Regions from separate parts of the Geobacillus sp. C56-T2 genome, predicted to be linked through region 2. Evidence: a T-box and tRNA genes for the amino acid it is inferred to sense, from the RefSeq annotation. Region 2 holds a T-box; the other holds one or more tRNA genes.
What was found. The T-box of region 2 lies ahead of leuS (leucine--tRNA ligase). A T-box ahead of a tRNA ligase gene usually reads a tRNA of that ligase, here a tRNA-Leu.
Positions count from the first base shown of each region.

Region 1 (6,308 bases), 2.7 Mb from region 2:
GCTTAACCTACAGCGTCTCGGCTTCTTCCTTTTGTGTATCGGTTATCTAGTTTTCAAGGAACGAAGTCGCTCCATTGAGCTTGCTTCTTTGCTGGTTTGCGTCGAGGAATCTAGCTTCTCTGGACTCGCTTGTAGACGCAGACGCAAACGAAGCAGTGGAAGGAATTCTCATTCCTTCAAAACTGAACGAAACGAAAGCGCGGTGTTCATGCATATGGACTACTGTCTAGCTCCGGCCGCCATCGGCTCGCGACGCTTCGGTCCTGCTGCGGCGGCAACACATTGCATACGCTCCTGTGGCACCACCCACGCAGAACCAAGCAAAGCTTGGTTCGAGCCTCCTCGCAGGCCCTCCAGCGCGTTTCGCCGATAGGCGGGCGGCCTCCGCTTTTCCCCTTAGAAAGGAGGTGATCCAGCCGCACCTTCCGGTACGGCTACCTTGTTACGACTTCACCCCAATCACTTGCCCCACCTTCGGCGGCTGGCTCCCGTCAGGGTTACCGCACCGACTTCGGGTGTTGCAAGCTCTCGTGGTGTGACGGGCGGTGTGTACAAGGCCCGGGAACGTATTCACCGCGGCATGCTGATCCGCGATTACTAGCGATTCCGGCTTCATGCAGGCGAGTTGCAGCCTGCAATCCGAACTGAGAGCGGCTTTTTGGGATTCGCTCCCCCTCGCGGGTTCGCTGCCCTTTGTACCGCCCATTGTAGCACGTGTGTAGCCCAGGTCATAAGGGGCATGATGATTTGACGTCATCCCCACCTTCCTCCGACTTGTCGCCGGCAGTCCCTCTAGAGTGCCCAACCGAATGCTGGCAACTAGAGGCGAGGGTTGCGCTCGTTGCGGGACTTAACCCAACATCTCACGACACGAGCTGACGACAACCATGCACCACCTGTCACCCTGTCCCCCCGAAGGGGGAACGCCCAATCTCTTGGGTTGTCAGGGGATGTCAAGACCTGGTAAGGTTCTTCGCGTTGCTTCGAATTAAACCACATGCTCCACCGCTTGTGCGGGCCCCCGTCAATTCCTTTGAGTTTCAGCCTTGCGGCCGTACTCCCCAGGCGGAGTGCTTATCGCGTTAGCTGCAGCACTAAAGGGTGTGACCCCTCTAACACTTAGCACTCATCGTTTACGGCGTGGACTACCAGGGTATCTAATCCTGTTTGCTCCCCACGCTTTCGCGCCTCAGCGTCAGTTACAGGCCAGAGAGCCGCCTTCGCCACTGGTGTTCCTCCACATCTCTACGCATTTCACCGCTACACGTGGAATTCCGCTCCCCTCTCCTGCACTCAAGCTCCCCAGTTTCCAATGACCCTCCACGGTTGAGCCGTGGGCTTTCACATCAGACTTAAGGAGCCGCCTGCGCGCGCTTTACGCCCAATAATTCCGGACAACGCTCGCCCCCTACGTATTACCGCGGCTGCTGGCACGTAGTTAGCCGGGGCTTTCTCGTGAGGTACCGTCACCGCGCCGCCTTGTTCAAACGGCGCTCCTTCGTCCCTCACAACAGAGCTTTACGACCCGAAGGCCTTCTTCGCTCACGCGGCGTCGCTCCGTCAGACTTTCGTCCATTGCGGAAGATTCCCTACTGCTGCCTCCCGTAGGAGTCTGGGCCGTGTCTCAGTCCCAGTGTGGCCGGTCACCCTCTCAGGCCGGCTACGCATCGTCGCCTTGGTGAGCCGTTACCTCACCAACTAGCTAATGCGCCGCGGGCCCATCCGCAAGTGACAGCCAAAGGCCGCCTTTCAACCAAAGACCATGCGGTCTTCGGTGTTATCCGGTATTAGCTCCGGTTTCCCGGAGTTATCCCGGTCTTGCGGGCAGGTTGCCCACGTGTTACTCACCCGTCCGCCGCTGACCCAACCAGAGCAAGCTCCGATTCGGTCCGCTCGACTTGCATGTATTAGGCACGCCGCCAGCGTTCGTCCTGAGCCAGGATCAAACTCTCCAATGAAAGTTGATTGGCTTTGTAAGCTTCGGCGCCGACACCAAACGTGTCAAGCGGCCTCCGCTTTTCGTATTGTCTAGCTTCGGCCGCTATCGGCTCGCGACGCTTCGTGTCCCGCTGCTGCGGCGACACATTGCATACGCTCCTGTGGCACCACCCACGCAGAACCAAGCAAAGCTTGGTTCGAGCCTCCTCGCGGGCCTCTCAGCGCGTTTCGCCGATAGGCAAGCGGCCTCAGCCTTTCGTTGCGCTTCGTTTCGTTCAGTTTTCAAGGAACGAGGATGGAGCCTATCGGGATCGAACCGATGACCTCCTGCGTGCAAAGCAGGCGCTCTCCCAGCTGAGCTAAGGCCCCACGTGCTCCGCGATCGGGAAGACAGGATTTGAACCTGCGACCCCATGGTCCCAAACCATGTGCTCTACCAAGCTGAGCTACTTCCCGCTAACGCGCTCGAGAGGATTCGAACCCCTAACCTTCTGATCCGTAGTCAGATGCTCTATCCAATTGAGCTACGAGCGCAAGTGCCGAGGGCCGGACTCGAACCGGCACGGTAGTTACCTACCCCAGGATTTTAAGTCCTGTGCGTCTGCCAATTCCGCCACCCCGGCTAACAGGCAAAATCGATTAAAGACAAATAAATGGAGCGGAAGACGGGACTCGAACCCGCGACCCCCACCTTGGCAAGGTGGTGTTCTACCACTGAACTACTTCCGCCCAATTTTATGCGGGTGAAGGGACTCGAACCCCCACGCCCGTGAAGGGCACTAGACCCTGAATCTAGCGCGTCTGCCAATTCCGCCACACCCGCAAATCAATTGTGGTGAGCCATGGAGGACTCGAACCTCCGACCCTCTGATTAAAAGTCAGATGCTCTACCTACTGAGCTAATGGCTCATCGTTAGGATACACTCACATATTTGACGATGTCCCTTCCTCTACCAGCTGACTCGAAGATGCCGAGTGCGTCGGGACAACTCGCAGCAATTTCGAAGATGTAGCGCTCGTTGCTCTACCTACTGAGTGAATGGCTCATGTGATCATAACACTCTAAGTACTGATGAGCTCTACCTGCCTCTTCCTCTACCAGTTGTTTCGAGGAAGCTCGATGCGTCGAGGCAACTCGCAGTCAACCCGAAGATGCATTGCTCGTTACTGAGCGAATGGCTCATGGTTTGGTATACACTCAGATCTTTGACGATGTCCCTTCCTCTGCCAGCTGACTCGAAGATGCCGAGTGCGTCGGGACAACTCGTAGCGATTTCGAAGATGCAGCGCTCGTTGTTGCGCCAAAGGGATAGGTTAAGATGGTGGAGGATGACGGGATCGAACCGCCGACCCCTTGCTTGTAAGGCAAGTGCTCTCCCAGCTGAGCTAATCCTCCACGCCATCGCCTAGCAGCGACCTACTCTTGCAGGGGCGCTGGCCCCAACTACCATCGGCGCTGGAGGGCTTAACTTCCGTGTTCGGGATGGGAACGGGTGTTTCCCCTCCGCTATCACCACTAGGCGACCAATTAGACAAGTCATATTATAGCCGAATTGTTGCGTTTGTCAATACAATCTTTATTTTTGAACGCAACAGTTGTCATTTCAGCATGCTATCATAATATAGCACACCAAAAACGGTTTGTCAACGGTGATTTTTTACCTTCGTTCATAAAGACGACTTTTATTCTATACGCTTCTTGTTTTAAAGTCAATAGCCAATCGTCCCCTGTCAAGGAAAGACACAGGGGACGATCATTGTCATTTATGGCGCATCTGTGGGAAGAGCAGCACGTCACGAATGGACGGCGAGTTGGTCAAGAGCATCACCAAGCGGTCGACACCGATGCCAAGCCCGCCTGTTGGCGGCATGCCGTATTCAAGCGCTTCAAGGAAGTCCTCGTCCATTTCATGCGCTTCATCGTTTCCTTGTTCGCGCTCTTTTAGCTGCGCCTCGAAGCGTTGACGCTGATCGATCGGGTCGTTCAGTTCGGTAAAGGCATTGGCATGTTCGCGCCCGACGATAAACAGCTCAAATCGGTCGGTAAAACGCGGGTCGTCCGGATTTTTCTTGGCCAATGGCGAAATTTCAACCGGATGGCCGTAAATAAACGTCGGCTGGATAAGATGGGACTCGACTTTTTGTTCAAAAAACTCGTTGACAATATGGCCAAAGGTCATGTGGGGAGCGACTTCCACGCCATGTTCTTTCGCCAGTTCCCGCGCCTCTTCGTCGCTCATCTGTCGCCAGAAATCGACGCCGACATATTCCTTGATGGCGTCAACCATATGGAGGCGCCGCCATTCGGGCGTTAAGTCAACGGTATGTTCGCCGTATTGAATTTTCGTCGTTCCGAGCACTTCATTGGCGATGTGGGCGATCAAATTTTCGGTCAGTTTCATGATGTCGCGGAAATCGGCGTACGCCTCGTACAATTCGAGCATCGTAAACTCCGGATTATGGCGGGTGGAAATGCCTTCGTTCCGGAAAACGCGGCCGATTTCATACACCTTTTCCAAACCGCCGACGATGAGCCGTTTTAAATGGAGCTCGATGGCGATTCGCATATAAAGCGTCATATCCAATGCGTTATGATGCGTAATGAACGGACGTGCAGCCGCACCGCCTGCTACGGCGTGCATCATCGGTGTTTCGACTTCTAAGTAGCCATGGCTGTCAAGATACCGCCGCATCGATTGGATGATCAAACTGCGAGTAATAAACGTCTTCTTGCTTTCCGGATTCATGATTAAATCGAGATAACGCTGGCGGTAGCGCTGCTCAATGTCCTTAAGGCCGTGGTACTTCTCAGGCAGCGGGCGCAACGACTTGGTCAAAAATTCGTACGACGACACCTTAATGGAAAGTTCGCCGACTTTCGTTTTGAACACCGTGCCACGCACGCCAACGATATCGCCAAGGTCGGAGATTTTAAACAGTTCGTACTGTTGTTCGCCGACATCGTCTTGGCGGACATAAATTTGGATTTGCCCTGTAACGTCTTGGATGTGGGCAAATCCCGCTTTGCCTTTGCCGCGCTTAGTCATAATGCGACCGGCGATAGCGACTTCGATCGGGTTTTCTTCTAGCTGCTCTTTTGACCATTCACCGTATAGTTCAAATAGCTCTTGTGCCTTGTGCGTGCGCTCGAACCGTTTGCCAAATGGGTCGACGCCCAATTCTTCGATTTTTTTCAGCTTTTCCCTGCGGACGCGCAGTTGGTCGTTCAATTCTTCGTGACTCATAGCTCATTCACTCCATTTAGCGATTTTTTACGAAAAATACTGCCAGCACCCGCTGGCAGTTCTCCGCTGCATGAACATCGTCCTTGTTGGACCATGTCATCTTCTATGGTCATGCATAGAAGACGGGGGCTTCTCTGATCATCCCATCTTATGCCGGAAAATGGGCTGAGCGATCCCCGTGCGCCCCACGGTTCGATCACCGCCTTCGGTTGCGTCTTGACGCATTCCCCACTCTCCCTTTGCTTCGGAGCAGGAACCGTCTTGCAAAGCGATGCTAAACAGCTTCGGCGTTCGCCGCTGCTTGGGCTTCTGCTTCTTCCGCTACTTGAAGCAACAGCGCGGCCAGTTCGTCTCGCGTTTCGCATTCGTTGATGGCATTGCGGATTTTCGCTGCACCGCGAATGCCCTTTAAATACCAAGCAGCGTGTTTACGCATTTCTTTTACGGCGATATATTCGCCTTTTAAGGCAATCAATCGATCCAAATGCAACAGGCAGACGTCGATTTTTTCCCGCGGCGTTGGTTCGGGGATGAGTTCCCCCGTTTCTAAATAGCGGACCGTGCGGTAGATCATCCACGGATTGCCGAGCGCCGCCCGCCCGATCATGACACCGTCGACTCCTGTCTCTTCCAGCATCCGTTTGGCATCTTGCGGCGTTTTGACATCGCCGTTGCCGATGACCGGGATGTTGACCGCTTCTTTCACTTGCTTGATGATGTTCCAATCCGCTTTTCCTTCATACATTTGCACCCTTGTCCGTCCGTGGACAGCGACAGCTTTGCCGCCGGCGCGCTCGACGGCTTGAGCGTTTTCGACGGCGTAAATGTGCTGTTCATCCCAACCGATCCGCATTTTCACCGTGACCGGTTTTTCCACAGCATCAACAATCGCGGCAACGACATCATAGATTTTATTCGGATCAAGCAGCCATTTCGCTCCAGCGTCACAATTTGTAATTTTCGGCACTGGACAGCCCATGTTAATGTCGATGATATCGGCATTCGTATTTTTATCGACAAATTTCGCCGCTTTGACAAGCGTTTCTTTCTCGCCGCCGAAAATTTGCAAACTGATCGGCTTTTCCCGCTCATCGATGTACAACATATTCAACGTTTTTTCATTGT
Region 1 covers NZ_VJWB01000001.1:85,654-91,961, reverse strand. The annotation lists rRNA gene GC56T2_RS00500 (23S ribosomal RNA) at 1-8, opposite strand, end outside; rRNA gene GC56T2_RS00495 (16S ribosomal RNA) at 401-1,958, opposite strand; tRNA gene GC56T2_RS00490 (tRNA-Ala) at 2,235-2,307, opposite strand; tRNA gene GC56T2_RS00485 (tRNA-Pro) at 2,321-2,394, opposite strand; tRNA gene GC56T2_RS00480 (tRNA-Arg) at 2,399-2,472, opposite strand; tRNA gene GC56T2_RS00475 (tRNA-Leu) at 2,476-2,561, opposite strand; tRNA gene GC56T2_RS00470 (tRNA-Gly) at 2,593-2,667, opposite strand; tRNA gene GC56T2_RS00465 (tRNA-Leu) at 2,677-2,761, opposite strand; tRNA gene GC56T2_RS00460 (tRNA-Lys) at 2,772-2,847, opposite strand; tRNA gene GC56T2_RS00455 (tRNA-Val) at 3,259-3,334, opposite strand; rRNA gene rrf (5S ribosomal RNA) at 3,343-3,459, opposite strand; gene lysS (lysine--tRNA ligase) at 3,699-5,183, opposite strand; gene dusB (tRNA dihydrouridine synthase DusB) at 5,458-6,308, opposite strand, start outside.
Region 1: it encodes a tRNA-Leu, which carries the amino acid that the T-box ahead of leuS (leucine--tRNA ligase) is inferred to sense. The anticodon was not compared.

Region 2 (6,308 bases):
CACGTATCCCTTCTCAAGCAGCCGGGCAAGGATGTTTCGTCCGGAAACGCCGAAGAGATCCGAGAGAACGGAGCCCAGTTTGACATTGGAAGACTCGAGCACTTTTTGAATCCGGTTTTTCTCTGAACTCAACTGTCCGACCCACTTTTTGCGGAGGCGGGTAAAATCCCGTAATTCACGAATATCCGCAGGAGGGACAAAGCTTTTTTCCATCAAGCCATGGCGAAGCAACTTGGCGATCCACTCGGCGTCAGAGACATCGGTTTTTCTTCCCGGGACATTTTTGATCCGCTGCGGATTGGCCAAAGTCAAGTCGACATAGCCCTCGAGGAAGGCAAAGACCGGTTTCCAATACACGCCGGTGGATTCCATGGCGACATGGGTGACCCCATGGTCTTCGAGCCACTCGAGCAGGTCGCCAAGCCCTTTCGAGAACGTGGAGAACGTTTGGATCTCCTTTTGAATCTCCCCCTCTTCTTCCCATAGCGCACAAGCGACAATAGTTTCGGTATGAACATCCAATCCTGCGCAGCGAGGATCGATGACATCCATGATGAAACGCCTCCGTTTCGATGATGGAGTGCGCAAACAGCGAATCCACGGGAGACATGCGGCAGTTTTCTGTTCGTCGTCACCTTTCCTCTACAGCAGGAAAGGGCGGACAATGGGTGGTGCACCCAGTGGATTCAAGCACTTTTCTGTACAGGGTCTAAGACACCATTAAGTATAGCGTCCTGTTGAACTGTTTGCGCCTATTCTTCATTATGGGAAGAAAAGGGGGATTTTCACCCCCGGGTGGAGGGCAAGACGTTGCCCATGGAATTTTTGGATGAACGTCGGCGGGGATGTTGGCGCAAGGCGGCCCGGTCGTTTGCTCGCTGATATGGTTGCGCGTTTTTTTTGATTGCTTTTTTCCCGGTTTTCTCCTACAATTATTTCGGGAGTCAAAAGAAAACGGATGAAAAGGATGATGATTGATGCCCCGCGCGCTTTGGTGGCTGCTCGTTGGCATGGCGCTCAACGTGACAGGCGGGTCTTTTTTATGGCCGCTCAATACGATTTATTTGCATGAACAGCTTGACCAGCCGCTGGCGGTGGCGGGAGCAGTGCTGATGCTCAACTCCGGGGGGAGCGTCATCGGCAGCCTCATCGGCGGCGTTTTGTTTGACCGGATTGGCGGGTTTCGCGCTCTCTTGATCGGCGCTTGTGTGACGATGGCGGCTTCGGCCGGCTTGAGCGTCTGGCACGGTTGGCCGCATTACGCGGTGTTTTTGGCGCTTATCGGCATCGGCAGCGGCATCGTGTTTCCCGTGGCCTCGGCGTATGCCGGCGCGCTTTGGCCGGAAGGGGGACGGCGGGCGTTCAATGCCTTGTATGTGGCGCAAAATGTCGGCGTTGCCATCGGTTCGGCGCTCGGCGGGCTCGTCGCTTCGTATTCGTTCTCGTTCGTGTTTTTAGCCAATTCGCTGCTTTATGCGGCGTTTTTGCTGATCGTCACCATCGGATTGCGGCGCATCCCGCTGTTGCCGCCGCGGGCGAAACGTCTGACAGAAGCGGAAAACGCGTCATCCCGTGCCGGCTTGGGGGCGCTTGTCCTCCTTTGCGCGGGCTATGGATTGTGCTGGATCAGCTATGTGCAATGGTCGACGACGATCGCTGTTTACACGCGGGAGCTTCAACTCCCGGTCCACCAATACAGCCTGCTTTGGACGATCAACGGCGCGTTGATCGTCTTGGCGCAACCTGTGCTGGCTAGGGTGATCCGCCGCTTTATGCCGGGGATGAAACGGCAAACGGTGATCGGGTTTCTCATCTTCGCCGTTTCGTTCGCCATGCTGTTTGGCGCTGATTCTCTTGCCGAGTTCGCCGCCTCTATGGTCGTTTTGACCATCGCTGAGATGATCGTCTGGCCGGCGATTCCGGCGGTGGTGAACGAATTGGCGCCGCTAGGGAAGGCTGGACTGTACCAAGGCATCGTGAACGGCACGGCCACGGCCGGACGGATGATCGGGCCGGTCATCGGCGGGTGGGCGGCTGACTCCTTCGGAATGAAGCCGCTCATCGGATTGCTTGTCGGGTTCGCCCTGTTGGCAGCGGCAGCCGCGTTGTTGTACGACCGCTGGCTGCCGAAGTCGGCGCGGGAGACTGAAGAAAAAACGGCGGCAACCGTATAGAAGGCTGATGAAAAACAGCGATTTCCTTTGCTCGATGATGCAAGGTTTTTCTAGTTGAGAAACGATGCTAGGAAGCGAGATGCACGATTTCATCACCAGTCCCATAAGTTTCGGCTTGCAATCGCTCGACAAATTTTTTAAAATAATAATTAAATTTGTCATTTCGTATGTAACGAAAACGTCAATGAAGCGAACAGCGGTGAAGAGGAGCAGTAGCGGGCTTGGCGGACAGCAGAGAGTTGACGGTCGGTGCGAGTCAACCGAAGCCAGCCTGTGAACTCGCCTCGGAGTTGCCGGCGCGAACGGTGCTGCCTACTAACGTCGGCCGTGAATCTGCGTTAAGGAGCAAAGCGGGTGCGCCATGGGCGCGCCAAAAAGGGTGGTACCGCGGGAAGCGCGCCTCTCGTCCCTTTGCATGGGGATGAGAGGTTTTTTTGTACATACTTTCGTCCATGATGCAAGTAGAAGCAAAATCTTGATAGGAGGAGTGCTGCGATGAGCTTCAACCACCGGGAAATCGAAAAAAAATGGCAGGACTATTGGGAGAAAAACAAAACGTTCCGCACGCCCGATGAGGACGACAAACCGAAGTTTTACGTGCTCGACATGTTCCCGTATCCGTCTGGCGCCGGCTTGCACGTCGGCCATCCGGAAGGGTATACGGCGACCGACATTTTGGCGCGCATGAAGCGGATGCAAGGGTATAACGTCCTTCATCCGATGGGCTGGGACGCGTTCGGGCTGCCGGCCGAGCAGTATGCGCTCGATACTGGAAACGACCCGGCCGAGTTTACGCAAAAAAACATCGACAACTTCCGCCGGCAAATTAAATCGCTCGGCTTTTCGTACGACTGGGATCGCGAAATTAACACGACCGACCCGAACTATTACAAATGGACGCAATGGATTTTCTTAAAGCTGTACGAAAAAGGGCTCGCCTACATGGATGAGGTGCCGGTCAACTGGTGCCCAGCGCTCGGCACGGTGTTGGCGAACGAGGAAGTGATTAACGGCCGGAGCGAGCGCGGTGGGCATCCGGTCATCCGCAAGCCGATGCGGCAATGGATGTTGAAAATTACGGCTTATGCCGACCGGCTGCTCGAAGATTTGGAAGAGCTCGACTGGCCGGAAAGCATCAAGGAGATGCAGCGCAACTGGATCGGCCGTTCGGAAGGAGCGGAAATCGAGTTCGCCGTCGACGGCCATGACGAGACGTTCACGGTGTTTACAACGCGGCCAGATACGCTGTTTGGCGCCACGTACACCGTCTTGGCGCCCGAGCATCCGCTTGTCGAGAAAATCACCACGCCGGAGCAAAAACCGGCCGTTGCCGCCTACTTGAAAGAAGTGCAAAGCAAAAGCGACCTCGAGCGCACCGATTTGGCGAAAGAAAAGACGGGCGTGTTCACCGGCGCGTACGCCATCCATCCAGTGACTGGCGATCGGCTTCCGATTTGGATCGCCGACTACGTGTTGATGGGCTACGGCACGGGGGCGATCATGGCGGTGCCGGCGCACGATGAGCGCGACTACGAGTTTGCGAAAACGTTCGATTTGCCGATCAAAGAAGTCGTCGCTGGCGGCGATATTGAAAACGGACCGTACACCGGCGACGGGGAGCACATCCACTCCGAGTTTTTGAACGGCTTGAACAAGCAGGAAGCGAGCGAAAAAATGATCGCGTGGCTTGAGGAACACGGCAAAGGGCGGAAAAAAGTGTCGTACCGGCTGCGCGACTGGCTGTTCAGCCGCCAGCGCTACTGGGGGGAGCCGATTCCGATCATCCATTGGGAAGACGGAACGATGACGACCGTGCCGGAAGAGGAACTGCCGCTCGTCTTGCCGAAAACGGATGAAATCCGTCCGTCGGGAACGGGTGAGTCGCCGCTCGCCAACATCGACGAATGGGTTAACGTCGTCGACCCGAAAACGGGCAAAAAAGGGCGGCGCGAAACGAACACGATGCCGCAATGGGCGGGAAGCTGCTGGTATTATTTGCGCTACATCGACCCGCACAACGACAAACAGCTCGCCGATCCGGAAAAACTGAAACAATGGCTGCCGGTCGACGTTTACATCGGCGGGGCGGAGCACGCCGTCTTGCATTTGCTTTACGCCCGCTTCTGGCATAAGTTTCTCTATGACCTTGGCATCGTGCCGACGAAAGAGCCGTTCCAAAAGCTGTTTAACCAAGGGATGATTTTAGGCGAAAACAACGAAAAAATGAGCAAATCAAAAGGCAACGTCGTCAACCCGGATGATATCGTTGACAGCCATGGGGCTGACACGCTTCGGCTGTACGAAATGTTCATGGGGCCGCTTGAAGCATCGATCGCCTGGTCGACGAAAGGGCTCGACGGGGCGCGCCGCTTCCTTGACCGCGTCTGGCGGCTGTTTGTCACTGAGAGTGGGGAACTGAACCCGAACATCGTCGACGAGCCGGCGAACGACCAACTTGAGCGCGTCTATCATCAAACGGTGAAAAAAGTGACGGAAGACTACGAAGCCTTGCGCTTCAACACCGCCATTTCGCAGCTGATGGTCTTCATCAATGAAGCGTATAAGGCGGAGCAAATGAAAAAAGCATACATGGAAGGGTTCGTCAAGCTCTTGTCGCCGGTTTGCCCGCACATCGGCGAAGAACTGTGGCAAAAGCTCGGCCACACGGACACGATCGCCTATGAACCATGGCCGGCGTATGACGAAGCGAAGCTGGTCGAAGACGTCGTCGAAATTGTCATCCAAATCAACGGCAAAGTGCGAGCCAAGCTCAACGTGCCGGCGGACTTATCGAAAGAAGCGCTCGAGGAGCGGGCGCTCGCCGATGAAAAAATCAAAGAGCAGCTTGCCGGCAAAACGGTGCGCAAAGTGATCGCCGTCCCCGGCAAGCTCGTCAATATCGTCGCTAATTGATGGAAAAGCGGCCGCCCGCCTTGAGACGGCGCACGCGGCGGGAAGGAACGATCATCTGAAACTAGTTTCCGTCTAGCTAGCGCAAGCGGGGAGGAATCGACGCCTTCCCCGCTGCCTTTTGTCGAAAAAGCGAGAGAAAGGGGTCGATCTGCCATGGAAGAAATCAAGGAAATCACGCCGGCCGAAGTGAAGGAAAAACTTGAGCGCGGCGAAAAGCTGAACATTGTCGATGTGCGCGAGGATGAGGAAGTCGCCCTCGGCATGATTCCTGGGGCGAAGCATATCAAAATGGGCGACATCCCTGACCGGCTTGCGGAATTCGACCGCGATGAAGAATATATTTTCGTCTGCCGCTCCGGACGGCGGAGCGAAAACGTCTGCCGCTACTTGCAGGAGCTCGGCTATCGCGTCCGCAACATGACCGGCGGCATGCTCGAGTGGGAAGGAGAAACGGCGCCGAAGCAGTAATGGCGCCGTTTTCTACTCGGCGGAAACGCGGTTCGGCATCGCGGCTCGCGAAGGGAACAACGGGGCTGTCGGAAAAGCAGTATTACATCCCGAAATCCAAATGGCTGGTGAAAAAACAGCAATCGCCCCTAGCCCACGGCGGATGACGTGAAACGAGAAACCGATGCCACAAGGGTTCTCCATTTGAGAAACAAGGCGGTGAAGCAACCCATCCTTTTCATCACCGCCCTCCTAAATGGTTGGTGAAAAACGGTTGTTTCTCTTCGGCAATGGGGGAGCGTTTGAACGGCGCTCCTGATGCGACAGGGCTTTTCTATTTGCGAAAAGGGCTGGATAAACGGTTTGCCCCCTTAAATTACCAGATCCCTAAAAAAGCAAACCCAAAGGATGTTCGACAATCAACATTCTTTGGGTTTTCATTTTGGCCGATTTTCAACCGAAGGATCATTTTTAGGCTCCTCACCAAACGTTGTACTTCATTTTTCTTGTATCCACAAAAGAATAGGAAACAAAGCATTTTTTGCATACACCTTCACAGAAGTGCACCGTCTGGCAAGTACACGTTTTGGTGATGAACCTTTTATTTGGCATGCCAACCACCGAATGGAGGCGGTCTTCTTTATTTCATCACCGCTGCGCCGAAGAACAAATTTTTCCTTATAGTGCTAAAGGGTGATAGAAGGGAGAAGAAAGAAAAGATATAATGTTCAGTAAAAAAGACCGAAGGGGTCGATGCTGTTTGAAACTAGGCGA
Region 2 covers NZ_VJWB01000001.1:2,791,784-2,798,091, reverse strand. The annotation lists partial or broken gene GC56T2_RS13895 (IS110 family RNA-guided transposase) at 1-552, opposite strand, end outside; gene GC56T2_RS13890 (MDR family MFS transporter) at 978-2,174, shown strand; T-box leader at 2,365-2,588, shown strand; gene leuS (leucine--tRNA ligase) at 2,670-5,087, shown strand; gene GC56T2_RS13880 (rhodanese-like domain-containing protein) at 5,241-5,555, shown strand; gene GC56T2_RS13875 (helix-turn-helix domain-containing protein) at 6,295-6,308, shown strand, end outside.